Regions from separate parts of the Anaerobacillus sp. MEB173 genome, predicted to be linked through region 1. Evidence: riboswitches for the same ligand, from Rfam matches in the RefSeq annotation. Region 1 holds a riboswitch; each other region holds the start of a gene.
The links. Region 1 has a riboswitch for cobalamin ahead of ACJ2A9_RS01200 (hypothetical protein). Riboswitches for the same ligand answer to the same signal wherever they lie in the genome.
Positions count from the first base shown of each region.

Region 2: another riboswitch for cobalamin. It lies ahead of cobJ (precorrin-3B C(17)-methyltransferase); the one in region 1 lies ahead of ACJ2A9_RS01200 (hypothetical protein).
Region 3: another riboswitch for cobalamin. It lies ahead of ACJ2A9_RS10855 (ABC transporter substrate-binding protein); the one in region 1 lies ahead of ACJ2A9_RS01200 (hypothetical protein).
Region 4: another riboswitch for cobalamin. It lies ahead of ACJ2A9_RS04440 (hypothetical protein); the one in region 1 lies ahead of ACJ2A9_RS01200 (hypothetical protein).

Region 1 is NZ_JBJMAU010000001.1:244,050-247,206, reverse strand. It holds gene ACJ2A9_RS01215 (LysE family transporter) at 1-129, opposite strand, end outside; gene ACJ2A9_RS01210 ((2Fe-2S) ferredoxin domain-containing protein) at 236-628, opposite strand; gene ACJ2A9_RS01205 (GNAT family N-acetyltransferase) at 660-1,244, opposite strand; gene ACJ2A9_RS01200 (hypothetical protein) at 1,276-1,476, opposite strand; cobalamin riboswitch at 1,625-1,815, opposite strand; gene htpG (molecular chaperone HtpG) at 1,971-3,157, opposite strand, start outside.
Region 2 is NZ_JBJMAU010000002.1:21,654-24,810, forward strand. It holds gene cobJ (precorrin-3B C(17)-methyltransferase) at 1-1,299, opposite strand, end outside; cobalamin riboswitch at 1,552-1,747, opposite strand; gene ACJ2A9_RS04465 (sirohydrochlorin chelatase) at 1,976-2,722, opposite strand; gene cobA (uroporphyrinogen-III C-methyltransferase) at 2,803-3,157, opposite strand, start outside.
Region 3 is NZ_JBJMAU010000004.1:202,661-205,817, reverse strand. It holds gene ACJ2A9_RS10865 (ATP-binding protein) at 1-519, shown strand, start outside; gene ACJ2A9_RS10860 (MogA/MoaB family molybdenum cofactor biosynthesis protein) at 720-1,187, opposite strand; cobalamin riboswitch at 1,398-1,578, shown strand; gene ACJ2A9_RS10855 (ABC transporter substrate-binding protein) at 1,739-2,755, shown strand; gene ACJ2A9_RS10850 (FecCD family ABC transporter permease) at 2,718-3,157, shown strand, end outside.
Region 4 is NZ_JBJMAU010000002.1:16,747-19,903, reverse strand. It holds gene ACJ2A9_RS04450 (precorrin-8X methylmutase) at 1-19, shown strand, start outside; gene ACJ2A9_RS04445 (cobalt-precorrin 5A hydrolase) at 31-1,113, shown strand; cobalamin riboswitch at 1,184-1,365, shown strand; gene ACJ2A9_RS04440 (hypothetical protein) at 1,525-2,139, shown strand; partial or broken gene cobJ (precorrin-3B C(17)-methyltransferase) at 2,158-2,988, shown strand.

The DNA of each region.
Region 1 (3,157 bases):
ACCTAATCCAACGAGCCATGCATGAAAAAAACCACCTTTAATGCCTTTGTCAATTTGCGCTGCATTGACCGGCCCGATCGGTGCAGCCAAAGATAATCCAAGTAATATGTAACTGAAAAATACAGCCATAAAACACCTCCATGAGACAACCAGTCGCTTGTACATCATATTCAGCAAGTCAAGGATTTACGACTCATGGATGTGGGGGAATGTAAAACCTTTGTGCATTAAGTGGCTATAACCCTTTAGAAACTTTTTTAACAATATGTTCGTCTTTTATTGTTCCTTTCACCGTTTCACCTAACGCTTGAAATCCAGTCCCATTAAAACAATGACTGATATAACTTTCAATGTCATGTCCTGACATTAATGATTCAATGAATTGCGGAGCATCTTCTGCCGAAATATTTTTATACCATTTTCCATCAGGGTAAGTTATTAATACACATTTATCCTGACAACGACCGTTACAAAGTGTTCTTGTTGTATGGATCATCTGATCAAGCCCTTGATTTGAAATTTCTTTACGAATAGCCAGTGTCAAGTCTTCAGCTCCTGCTTTCTTGCAACTGCTTCCATTACAAATTAATACATGATGCTTAGTTGTTGATAAATCCCAAGTCGCCAAATTAATTCCCCTCTCCTCTTACTTAATTATTTTATAAGTCAACATTCGATTGAATGGCTAGATTAGCAAAATCGTACAATTGACTAAGTGTTATTTTAGAACCCACTCTGGCCATCATGAAATTCACATCATAACAGGCGATGTCTGGTTCATTTGTATGAAATTCCTCAAATCCAACTGACTCCAGAACATGTTTAAGCATGTTTTTATATAGAATGGGATCCCCATTTGTCATGTCTAGGTCCCAATGCCAACAATATTCCAATGAAATAATAATGTAGTTTTCTGTTTCAGCTAATCTAAACAAAGCCTGTAACAATTTCTGTCCCACTTTTTGATTTCGGAATTCTGGTGCTACTTCAATTACGCCTAACATCTTCAGATAATTTAATCGTATCCACCTCTCATCACTTTCTGGTGAAAGTATAATCGCGTATCCAATAATGTTTTCATTATTTAATGCCAGGGCCATTAATACATCATCACTCTCCATCGCAATGAGCATCGCCTCTTGTTGTTTATCTGAATCACGAAAACGATTTAGATTAGAATGAAAATGAAGTTTCTGTAATATTTTTAAAATTTCCCTCTGATTCGTTATAATCGTATACGACATTGAACCACATCCTTATATGCTTTTTAAAGCATTAAGAGAAAAAGCACACAATCGATTGATAAGCTTTATTAAGCGCCTGCAATTCTTCTTCTCGATCTACTCTATTACTTTTATCATCGATAATTTTTGATTTTAATTCGATGTATTCTTTTTCTACCTTTCGCTTCGAAGCGTAGATTAACAGAGTTGCTCCTAATGCATCATAGTATTTTCTGAAATAAACATTTTCCAAAACCTTCTCCCCCTCTTTTTACATACTAAAAAGAGCATTTAAACCTATTAGGTTTAAATGCTCACAAAAAACAATGGTATGTTCTGCCTTAAAAAATGCATACATTACTTTCGTCTTCGCAAACACCTCCCTATATCCCGCAGGTCACATTGTGTTCTCTAAACAGGCAGGTCTCCTGACTTACCATCGTCGCTTCTTGCGTCTTCCCGCTATTAAAGCAGTGACTTCGTGCAAGTTACTCCGGATTACAGTGGCGGGAACCGTGTCGGAATTTCACCGAACTTCCCTTTTAAGCTATACATTCTTCAATGCACAACAACCTGTCTAGAATATGTATATAATTATTTTTTTATATTACATTACCATACCTTTAATGTCTACCATTATTTTCCCGGTTTCTATCGATATCAATTTAAAATATACTTTCTGAATTTTATAATAATTAAAATAAGAAAGCCGAACTCACATGTTTGTGAATTCGGCTTGTTTGATAACTAAATCATTACCTTACACATGTCCTTTGTAAATTGAACAGGATCCTCAAGTGGCAATCCTTCAATCAGAAGCGCTTGGTTGTATAATAGATTTGTATAAAGGTTTAGCTTCTCTTTATCGTTCTCGAAACATTGTTTTAAAGCTGTAAACACATCGTGATTGACGTTAATTTCAAGGATTTTGTCTGCTTTAATATTTTGATTATCTGGCATCGCTTGAAGGATTTTTTCCATTTCAATTGTGACTTCCCCTTCTGTTGCCAAACATACAGGGTGTGTCTTCAAGCGTTTAGAAACTCTGACATCCTTCACTTTTCCAGCTAGAATCTCTTTCATTTGCGTAAACAGCTCTTTGTTTTCCGTTTCTTTTTCATCGATCTCTTTCTTGTCTTCATCAGATTCGATTCCTAAGTCACCGCTTGAAACGGATTTGAATTCTTTCTCTTTGTAATTCATGAGCATTTTGATCGCAAACTCATCAATATCTTCACTGAAATACAGTACTTCAAATCCTTTATCAACAACAAGCTCTGTCTGTGGCATCTTGGCAATGCGGTCATTCGATTCCCCTGAAGCATAGTAAATGTATTTTTGCTCCTCAGGCATTCTTTCCACATATTCAGCCAATGTTACGAGCTTCTTCTCCTTAGATGAATAGAACATAAGCAGGTCTTGCAATTCCTCTTTATTTGCACCAAAATCACTATACACGCCGTATTTTAGCTGACGGCCGAAAGATTTGTAAAATTGCTCATATTTTTCCCTTTCTTCCTTCAGTATGCTTTGCAGCTGGCTCTTAATTTTCTTCTTAATGTTTTTGGCAATCAGCTTTAATTGACGGTCGTGCTGAAGCATCTCACGAGAAATGTTTAATGAAAGGTCTTCAGAGTCGACCATCCCTTTTACAAAACTGAAGTAATCAGGAAGTAGATCCGCACATTTTTCCATGATGAGTACGCCATTTGAGTAAAGTTCTAAGCCTTTTTCAAATTCCTTTGAATAGTAATCAAATGGAATATTTTCCGGAATATAAAGTATCGAATGATAGCGTACCGCACCATCAACTGTAATGTGAATATGCTTAAGCGGCTTGTCAAAACCGTAATGCTTTTCTTGATAAAAGTTCTCATAGTCCTCGGTAGTTAGCTCGTTTTTGTTCTTTTTCCAAATTGGAACCATACTATTGA
Region 2 (3,157 bases), on a different contig from region 1:
AATATTTAATTGCTTAGCAACTGACTTCCCACCTAATTGTTGCTGAATTTCTTCCGCATATGGAATCGCATCGACTTTTTCTCCATTACAAAAATCACATGCCTTAACTTGAATAACATCGCCAATTGGATGAAGCATTAAATTTTGGGCGTTTAGTTCGTCAATGATTTGCGTAGGATCATTTGTTGGGACGGAAATCTTCAAGCGGTGGTCAGTTGTATATTCCATTGTTCCCTCTTTACCAACAACATTGGCTATAGCAAGCAATTGCTCTGCTGTAAACGTTTTTGCAATGACTCCAGGAGAAACCGCAAATTCAAAAATCTCCTCCTGTTTAAATACCGATAACCCATTTATACCGACCGTTTCAGTCGGAGTTTCTTGATGTAATAATGCTAAAGCTTCTTCTGCTAACTCCGTTGACGTTCGTTTACTAGATTCTGTTTCCTCCACTATCCCTTGATGCAGCGCCCACGGTTCTGCTTCTTCCTTTAAACGCTCATGCGGTTTTAAAGATTGCTCCATTGCTGTTAAAGTGTATTTTCTCTGGTATCCTCGTGGTGTTATCATTTTTCCGTCATAGAAAAATGTCGACTGATTTCCAATAATGACTGTTGTCAGCATTCCGATTTCATGATCAAGCATATGAGCGAGGTCAGTGAGTACGACATGTTGGCGCTCCCGGTAGGCACTTTTTACAAGTCCTACTGGTGTATCAGGTGAACGATACCGAAGCAGAATTTGCTGTGTTTCTACAATTTGGCGTGTTCTCCGTCCACTTCTCGGATTATACAGAGCAATCACAAAATCGGCCTGTGCCGCTGCTTCTACTCTCTTTTTAATTAACTCCCATGGTGTTAGATGGTCACTTAAACTGATTGTACAAGCGTCATGCATTATCGGAGCTCCGAGTAGGGAGGCACAAGAATTCACAGCAGAAACTCCGGGAATTATTTCGACCGCTACTCCCTCATCCTCCTTCCAGCCTTTCTCCATTAGTACCTCGTAAACTAACCCTGCCATTCCATAAACACCAGCATCACCACTTGAAATAACAGCGACGACCTCTCCTTTTTCAGCACGACGGACAGCCTCCTGAGCCCGACTTACTTCCTCTGTCATTCCCGTTCGAACAATCTGCTGTTTATCTGTTAGGATTGGCTTAATCAAATCAACATAGGTGTTATAGCCAATTACACTATCACATTCCAAAAATGCCTCTCTCGCTCGAAACGTCATATGTTTTTCATTTCCAGGACCAAAACCAATGATAAGTAATTTTCCACGTTTACTAGACAACGTCATTCCCCCATTTTTTAGTTTAGAGTTTAGAATGTAGGGTTTAGAGTTGAAGAGGGGGAATTCAAAGAGGTATAAAAAAACCTTCTTGAAATACATAAATAACTCTACACTCTACACTCTAAACTCTAAACTTTCTTTTTTTCATAAAAAAAAGCATTTCCAACCTCGGTTATCGGTTAGAAATGCTTTGTTAATATGTACATAAGTGTAACTCGCACCCTAACACCTCCCTATATCCCCGTAGGTTGAACAGTGTTATGAGAATAGGCAGGTCTCCTGGCTTATGGTTCTAGTTTTCCTGTGTCTTCCCATTCTTAATAAGAACAGTGACCTATACAGGTTAACAACCAAATTACAGTGGCGGGACCGCGTCGGATTTACACCGAACTTCCCTATTAAGCTGATAAAGCATATCTTTATCAACACCTATTCCAAAACTATGAAATTTTCTACTATGAAGTATAGTAACAATGATTCTTAAAATTGTCTACTTTTTTCTTAATAATTGTTATTATCAATATTTTTTAAATTGGCTCAATTATCGTTTGATGTTGATTTTTGGCTCGTTCGTGTGAATTACTAAATTCACACGCCTTTCAGGTACTGAAAGGTTTGGAGGTTAGAATGAACATCAAACGATAACACAGCTTCTAAATTAAAAATGTAAGTATTCTTACAAGACTTCATTTACTCTTTGAACAACAACATCTGCCAATTTCGGATGATAGCCTAAATAATTACAAAGCACTAATTCTTTTTCACATTTATTTTGATACTGAGTTAACGTGTTTTGCATTTTTTTCATGAGTATACCCGTAAATAAAAGGTATGGCAAAACATATACCTTTTTACCTTCTAAACGCAACGCCTTATGCAGACCTTCCTCATACGATGGTTCTGTTGCTGCTAAATAGCAAGTTTCCACATCTTTAATTGGATAATACTCCCATAGTAATCGACCTAATTTTGCAAGATCACTATTAGCTTCTGGATCACTGCTGCCCCGGCCAACTAACAGAACTGTGACATCGTGCCGATTAGTGGTATTGGTTAATTCTAATCCTTGCTCCTCTAATCGTTCTCCTAATACTGATATGATTGATTCACTAATCCCTAACGGACGACCATACGAAAACGTAATGTACGGAAAGCGAAGTTGTGCTTTATTCAATTCCCTTGGGATATCAACCTTCGCGTGACCAGCAGCTAATAGTAGGACTGGAATAACAGCAATTTCTTCAGCTCCTCGTTGAACACATTTTTCTATTCCCTCTACTATGCTTGGTGCTGCTAATTCAAGAAAACATATTTCTTGTATCTCAGTCTCAATGTTTGGCATGACTTTTTGTATAAATGTGATCAGTTGGTCATTTGCTTTTGTTACGCGACTGCCGTGTCCTACGTATAATACTGCTTTCACTTTCTCACCTTCTTTATTATCTATTTAAAATTTGAAAAAAAAGCTATCACAAGAAAGGATAGCCTTTTCAAACAAGTCAATTAAGCTTTTGCGACTGCTGATTTTTTAGAAGTAAGTGTTGTTATAAGTTCTTCTACCGTTGGTTCATGCGGAATATCAACGACTTGAATTCCGGCTTCCTTGGCTGCTTTTGCTGACTGTTCTCCCATACAAACGACATCAGTTTCAGTCAGCAATTGTAGAGGATCAATACCGGCATTCACGATTGATGTTATAAATTGCTTGACTGAAGCAGCACTTGGAAAAATAACTTTATCCAATTTCCCCTCAGCTAAAACGCGTCGCATTGTTACATGAGATTGTTCGACTTCTACTTTTTCATAAGCTTCCAACAGATCGAAAGAAGTCCATTTTGCAGCTAATTTTTCTTTTCTG
Region 3 (3,157 bases), on a different contig from region 1:
GAATTACTTGATCTTGCGCGGATGGAATCAGGAAATATTCAGCTCAATATCGAGCCAACGAATATCAGGGAGTTTAGTCGAAGGATTATCAGGAAGTTTCAAGGGTTAGCACACGATAATCGTATCGAACTGAATGCACAGATTTCAGCCGATGATGATACAATTATTTGGATCGATGCTGATCGAATTGAGCAAGTATTAACGAATCTAATTGACAATGCGATTCGACATACGAGTGAAAATGGAAGTGTCACTTTATCCGTAGATTCGCATGAAACTGGGATTAAGGTTGATATAACAGATACAGGATCTGGTATTCCTGAAGAGGACTTACCGTTTGTGTTTGAGCGATTCTATAAGGCGGATAAGGCCCGAACTCGTGGGCGCTCAGGTACAGGCTTAGGATTAGCAATTGCTAAGAATATTGTTGAAGCTCATGAAGGGCAAATTTCTGTTCATAGTATCCTAAATGAAGGAACGACATTTTCCTTCTTTATCCCTCGCAAAATAGAGGAATAACCCGAAATAAACAGAAAAATTTTGTTTCATAAGAAACGTTGCTGCCGAGAAGATTATTCTTGGCAGCTTTTTTCTTTAGTTTAGAGCTTAGAGTGTAGAGTTTAGAGTTGCTTGAATGCAAAACAAAGAGGCACTTCCAAAGTGCTACTCTGAAAATGCCCTATTAATTTTACATTTTACATTTTAAATTCTAAATTCTCTCATTTCCTGTCTTTATAGATTTCACGCATGACATGGGTCAGTTCCGGGAGGATTAGTTTATTCATGGCGAGCTTAACAGCACCTGATGAGCCCGGAGTAGAGAAGATAGCAGTGTTTCCGCGTACACCAGCAATGGCCCGACTTAAGATGGCTGCAGAGCCAATATCTTCAACATAACTTAAGTAGCGGAAGATTTCACCGAAACCAGGCATTTCCTTATCTAATGTATCACGTACTGCTTCATATGTAGTATCACGCAGTGTAATGCCAGTACCGCCATTGAGGAGAATGGCCTCTATATCAACCCGGACTGAGGCGTCACGAATGAGTGTTTGAATCGCTGTATATTCATCTTTTACGATGTGGTAGTCAACGACTTGAAAGCCATTTTCCTCTAATAGTTCTTGCATGAGCTTTCCACTTTTATCTGTCTCCTTCGTACGTGTGTCAGAAACAGTAATAATCATACAGTTTACTGTCTTCGGTGCCTCTTGGCGATGTTCTTCTACAGACACAGTATCATCTCCTAACTATATTAAACGTAAACATTCCGATTATATCATAGTCATCATTGTAAAATACAGCAGTGATAATATGTCTGCTTTATTGTTAATGGTCTTAGTAAAAAAGCTGTCAAAAAAGAGAAAATTATGTATAATGGTTAATGTAAATCAATTTAATAATTTGTACATTAAGGTCACGATTTGTGATTAAAAGGGAAGTTGGTGAAATTCCAACACGGTCCCGCCACTGTAAACGTTAGAACATTTCATTATAACCACTGTCTAGTGATGATGGGAAGGGGGAAATGTTCGTTCATGCGTAAGTCAGGAGACCTGCCTTAATGTTTTGTGAATCCTTCGAGGAAAAGGTGAAGCAGTAAAGTAGATTACAGTTATTTTCGTTATCTATGCTACTGTTTAATTAAGTTCTCCAGAAGGGGAGCTTTTTTTATGTTGTAGAGACTTTGATTTACACCATGAATATTAACAGATGTATAAAGGAGATGAAGAGACAAATGAAAAAGTGGTTATTATTACTTTTTACAGTCCTATTATCAGTAGGAGTTCTACTCGGGTGCAGTTCGAATGAAGCAGAAGACGGTGGGACAAACGATGAAAGCGAAGAACAAGTGGAGGAAGTAACTGAAGGAGATGAAGCTACAGAAGAAGAGGCTGCTGAAGGAGCAAGCTTCCCAGTAACTGTCAAAGATGCGACCGGTGAAGAAATTACAGTTGAGGCTGAACCTGAAAGTATCATTACACTTACTCCAAGTAATACAGAAATTTTATATGCCCTAGATCTATTAGACAAAGTCATTGCTGTTACCGATAACGATGATTTTCCAGAAGGGATTCAAGACACAAAAGATAGTATTGGTGGAATGGAATTTGACGTTGAAAAAATCCTTTCACTTCAACCAGATATCGTTCTTGCTAATGCATTAAACGTTTCTGAAGGTATTGAGCAATTAAGAAATGCTGGATTAACCGTTGTTGTAACAAATGGTGGTTCTACATTTGATGAAGTGTACAGCTCAATTGAGATGGTGGCTTCAGTGACTGGTAAAGCTGAAGAAGGACAAGACATTGTGAATTCGATGAAAGAAAGAATTAATGTTATTACTGAAAAAGCAGCACAAATCAATGAAGAAGATCAAGTGAAAGTTTGGGTTGAAATTTGGCCAGCCCCAGACCTGTTTACGACTGGGAAAGGTACATTTATGCATGAAATGCTTGAAATGATCCATGCTGTTAATGCAGCCGGAGACCAAGAAGGATGGCCGAATTATACTGAGGAAGATGCTGTTAGCACGAATCCAGATGTGATTATTACTACTTATGGACATTGGGAGGGTATGGAAACAGCAGTTGAGGATGTTATAAGCCGTCCAGCTTGGCAAGAAGTTTCTGCTGTGAAATCTGAACGAGTTTATAATATTGAAGCCAACATCGTTGAGCGCCCAGGTCCACGCTTAGTTGAAGGGGTCGAAAAACTTGCAGAACTCATCTACCCAGAAATTTTTGCACAATAATCGTTTCATTGCTTATCTTTGTGCGTTATTGTTTTTAATGTTAGCTGTATTATTAGGGATATCGATAGGGAGTATATCGATTCCCTTTTCTACTATCATCTTTATTTTATCTGAAAATTTGTTCGGTATTCCGATTCATGCAGAGGTTGATCCGATGCTTGTTCATATTGTTATGGACATTCGTTTCCCAAGGGTTATCCTTGCTTTATTAGTTGGGTCGTCACTGGCTCTTGCTGGTGCTGCATTTCAAGGTTTTCTAAAAAACCCATTAGCTGATCCGTATACGTTAGGTGTATCTTCAGGGGCAGCTGTCGGTGCAGTGTTTGTATTATTTCTTGGTATATCAATCCCATTGCTAGGGAAATTTACTCTTCCTTTTTTTAGTATTGTATGCGGATTTAT
Region 4 (3,157 bases), on a different contig from region 1:
CGAAAAGGTTGGGTCATAAGGGGATAGCTCATGGAAAAAATTGCGTTAGTTTCAATTACGAAACACGGTGTACAGATGATCCGAGAGCTGCAGTCATTAATGCCAACTGCAGATCTATTTTATATGACTAAATTTTCACAAGGTGATGAGGAAGAACGGGGAATTACCATGTTTGAAGGTTCGGTTCGAAAGATAATCCCCCAGTTATTTGAACAGTATGATGGGATAACTTTTGTCGTTTCATTAGGTGCGGTTGTCAGAATGATTGCTCCTGTCTTGAAGGATAAAAAAACAGACCCAGCCGTTGTTGTCATTGACGATAAAGGGGAATTTGTCATAAGTGTACTTTCTGGTCATTTAGGTGGAGCAAATGAATTAACACGGACAATTGCCAAGTTGCTGCAAGCGACACCTGTTATTACGACGGCTTCTGATGTTCAGAAAACAATCGCAGTTGATTTATTAGGAAGAGATTTCGGCTGGGTAATCGATGGTGATGAATACGTCACACCAGTGAGTGCAGCGGTTGTCAATGAGGAGCCAGTTGTCGTGATTCAAGAGTCTGGGGAGAGAAACTGGTGGAAGTACAGCCATCCGCTTCCTGCAAACATTAAATGTGCTGATTCATTGGAAGAGGCGAAGGATCTTGATGTTAATGCATCGTTAATCATTACTCACCGGCTTTTCAATTTTGATTTTGAAAATAAATGGCTATCAAATTATGTTATTTATCGCCCAAAATCTGTTTATTTAGGGATGGGATGCAACCGTGGCACAAGTGCTGAAGAAATTGAGCAAGTTATTATTGATACGTTAGCCGAATTAGAGATCTCATTTTTTTCTGTAAAAGGGATTTCAACCATCGATCTAAAGAAAGATGAACAAGGCATGCTGGATGTTTGTAAAAAATTTGGTTGGGACTTTGTCTATTACACTCCTGAACAATTAAACAAGGTAGAAATTGAAAATCCTTCAGAGACTGTTTTTAAATATACAGGAGCTTATGGAGTAAGCGAACCTGCTGCAAAGCTTTCATCAGGAGAAAGCAAACTTTTGCTAGAAAAGAAGAAGTCTGGAAATGTAACGATATCTGTAGCGGTAGTAGTAAGGTAACAATAATCGTCATAAAGCAACAAAAAAGATTGACAAAAATAGCAGATTTCTATACTGTTAAATTATAATTTCATAATGTTTGGGAAAAGGTGAAGATTCTAGTAATCTTCAAGAGGGAAGCCGGTGAGAATCCGGCGCGGTCCCGCCACTGTAATTGGGTTGTTTTTTGTAAGTATGCCACTGTTTTTTTATGGGAAGGCACAGAAAACGTAAACCAAAAGCCAGGAGACCTGCCTTTTCTAGCAACACTGTTTAACCTACGGGAGATGGGGAAGTGTTAGAGTGCAGGTCTTATTCATTTTTAGTGTAGTTTAAGCTGATCAATGAGATATGGAAGCATTTCTAACCTCTTATGTAGGTTAGGAATGCTTTTTTTTTATGAAATATCGACTAATGAAGGAGAGTTGGGAAATGGATTTGAGCGTTTGGTCAGTACTTGGATTTAGTTTATTACTTGGGTTACGCCACTCTTTGGATGCAGATCATGTCATTGCAGTGTCGACAATTATGACTCGTACAAAGAGTGTTTTTAAAGCGGGAATGACGGGTGCCGTATGGGGATTAGGGCATTCAGTTATGATTCTAGCTGTTGGTCTTCTTGTACTGTTTTTTGGTATTTCAGTTCCGCAGCATCTGGAGCTTTATTTCGAATGGTTAGTAGGGCTGTTGTTAATCTATCTAGGTTTACAGGCGATCATCACTGAATATGTCAATAAGAAAAAGAGCGTGAATGAGAGTGTTGGGGTAGAGCATTTTCATCGCCGTTCATTCTTTGTTGGAATGATTCATGGCTTAGCAGGCAGTGGTGCTCTCATGTTACTAATGTTAACTCAAGTAAGTAATATAGGAGTTGGGTTTACGTACTTACTACTATTTGGTTTTGGTTCAATTGTTGGGATGTTTCTCGTTGCCATGGTGATTGGAGTTCCGTTTAAGGCAGCTACGACTAATCTTCGGTTACAACGACTTGTCATTTCAATTGTAGGATTAATAAGTATAGGCTTTGGTATTTCTATTTTCATATAACAAGAGGGGGAGTTTCGTATGAACAAGCAAGAGGGGAAAGTAATCGTTGTAGGTATTGGTCCTGGACACGAGGAGCATATGACTGTACGTGCGAGGGAGGCAATCATTGAAAGTGATATTGTCGTTGGTTATAAGACATATATGGATTTAATTGAACCCCTTATTACGAAGCAAGAAGTGATAAGTAACGGTATGACTGAGGAAGTAGGACGAGCAAGGGAGGCAGTAAGACAAGCTGAGCTTGGGAAGATTGTTTCAGTCATATCAAGTGGTGATGCTGGTTTATATGGTATGGCAGGTTTGATTTACGAGGTATTAGCTGAACAAAGTTGGAAGGAAGCAGATGGGATTATAGTTGAGATTGTTCCAGGTATTTCAGCAATTAATTCTTGCGCTTCACTTTTAGGGGCACCAGTCATGCATGATGCTTGTACGATTAGCTTGAGTGATCATTTAACACCATGGGAGATGATCGAGAAGCGTGTGAGGGCTGCAGCTCAAGCGGATTTTGTTATAGCACTGTACAATCCGAAGAGCGGAAAGCGAACGCGGCAAATTGAGGAGGCCCAAAAAATCCTATTAAACTATCGCTCGTCAGAAACACCAGTTGGTCTTGTAAAAAGTGCGTACCGAAATCGTCAGCAAGTGATTTTCACAGATTTAGCACACATGTTAGAACATGAAATCGGAATGCTATCAACCGTCATCATTGGCAATGAATCCACATTTATGTATGACGGAAAAATGATCACACCACGTGGATATCAACGAAAATATACATTAAGTGCAGATGAACAAAAGTTAAAGCCGCATCAACGATTAAGCGCAGAAGCAGAACCATGGGCGTTGAAGAGCAAATAATAATTAATAATTTAGAATTTAGAATTGATTTGGGTGAGTCTAAGAAGTTGAGTTTAGAGTTTAGAATTTAGAGTTGGTGAGGGCAAATGCAGTGAAGGTTTTAAAAATCTTCTTTAGAGTTACTTTCAATAACTCTACACTCTACACTCTACACTCT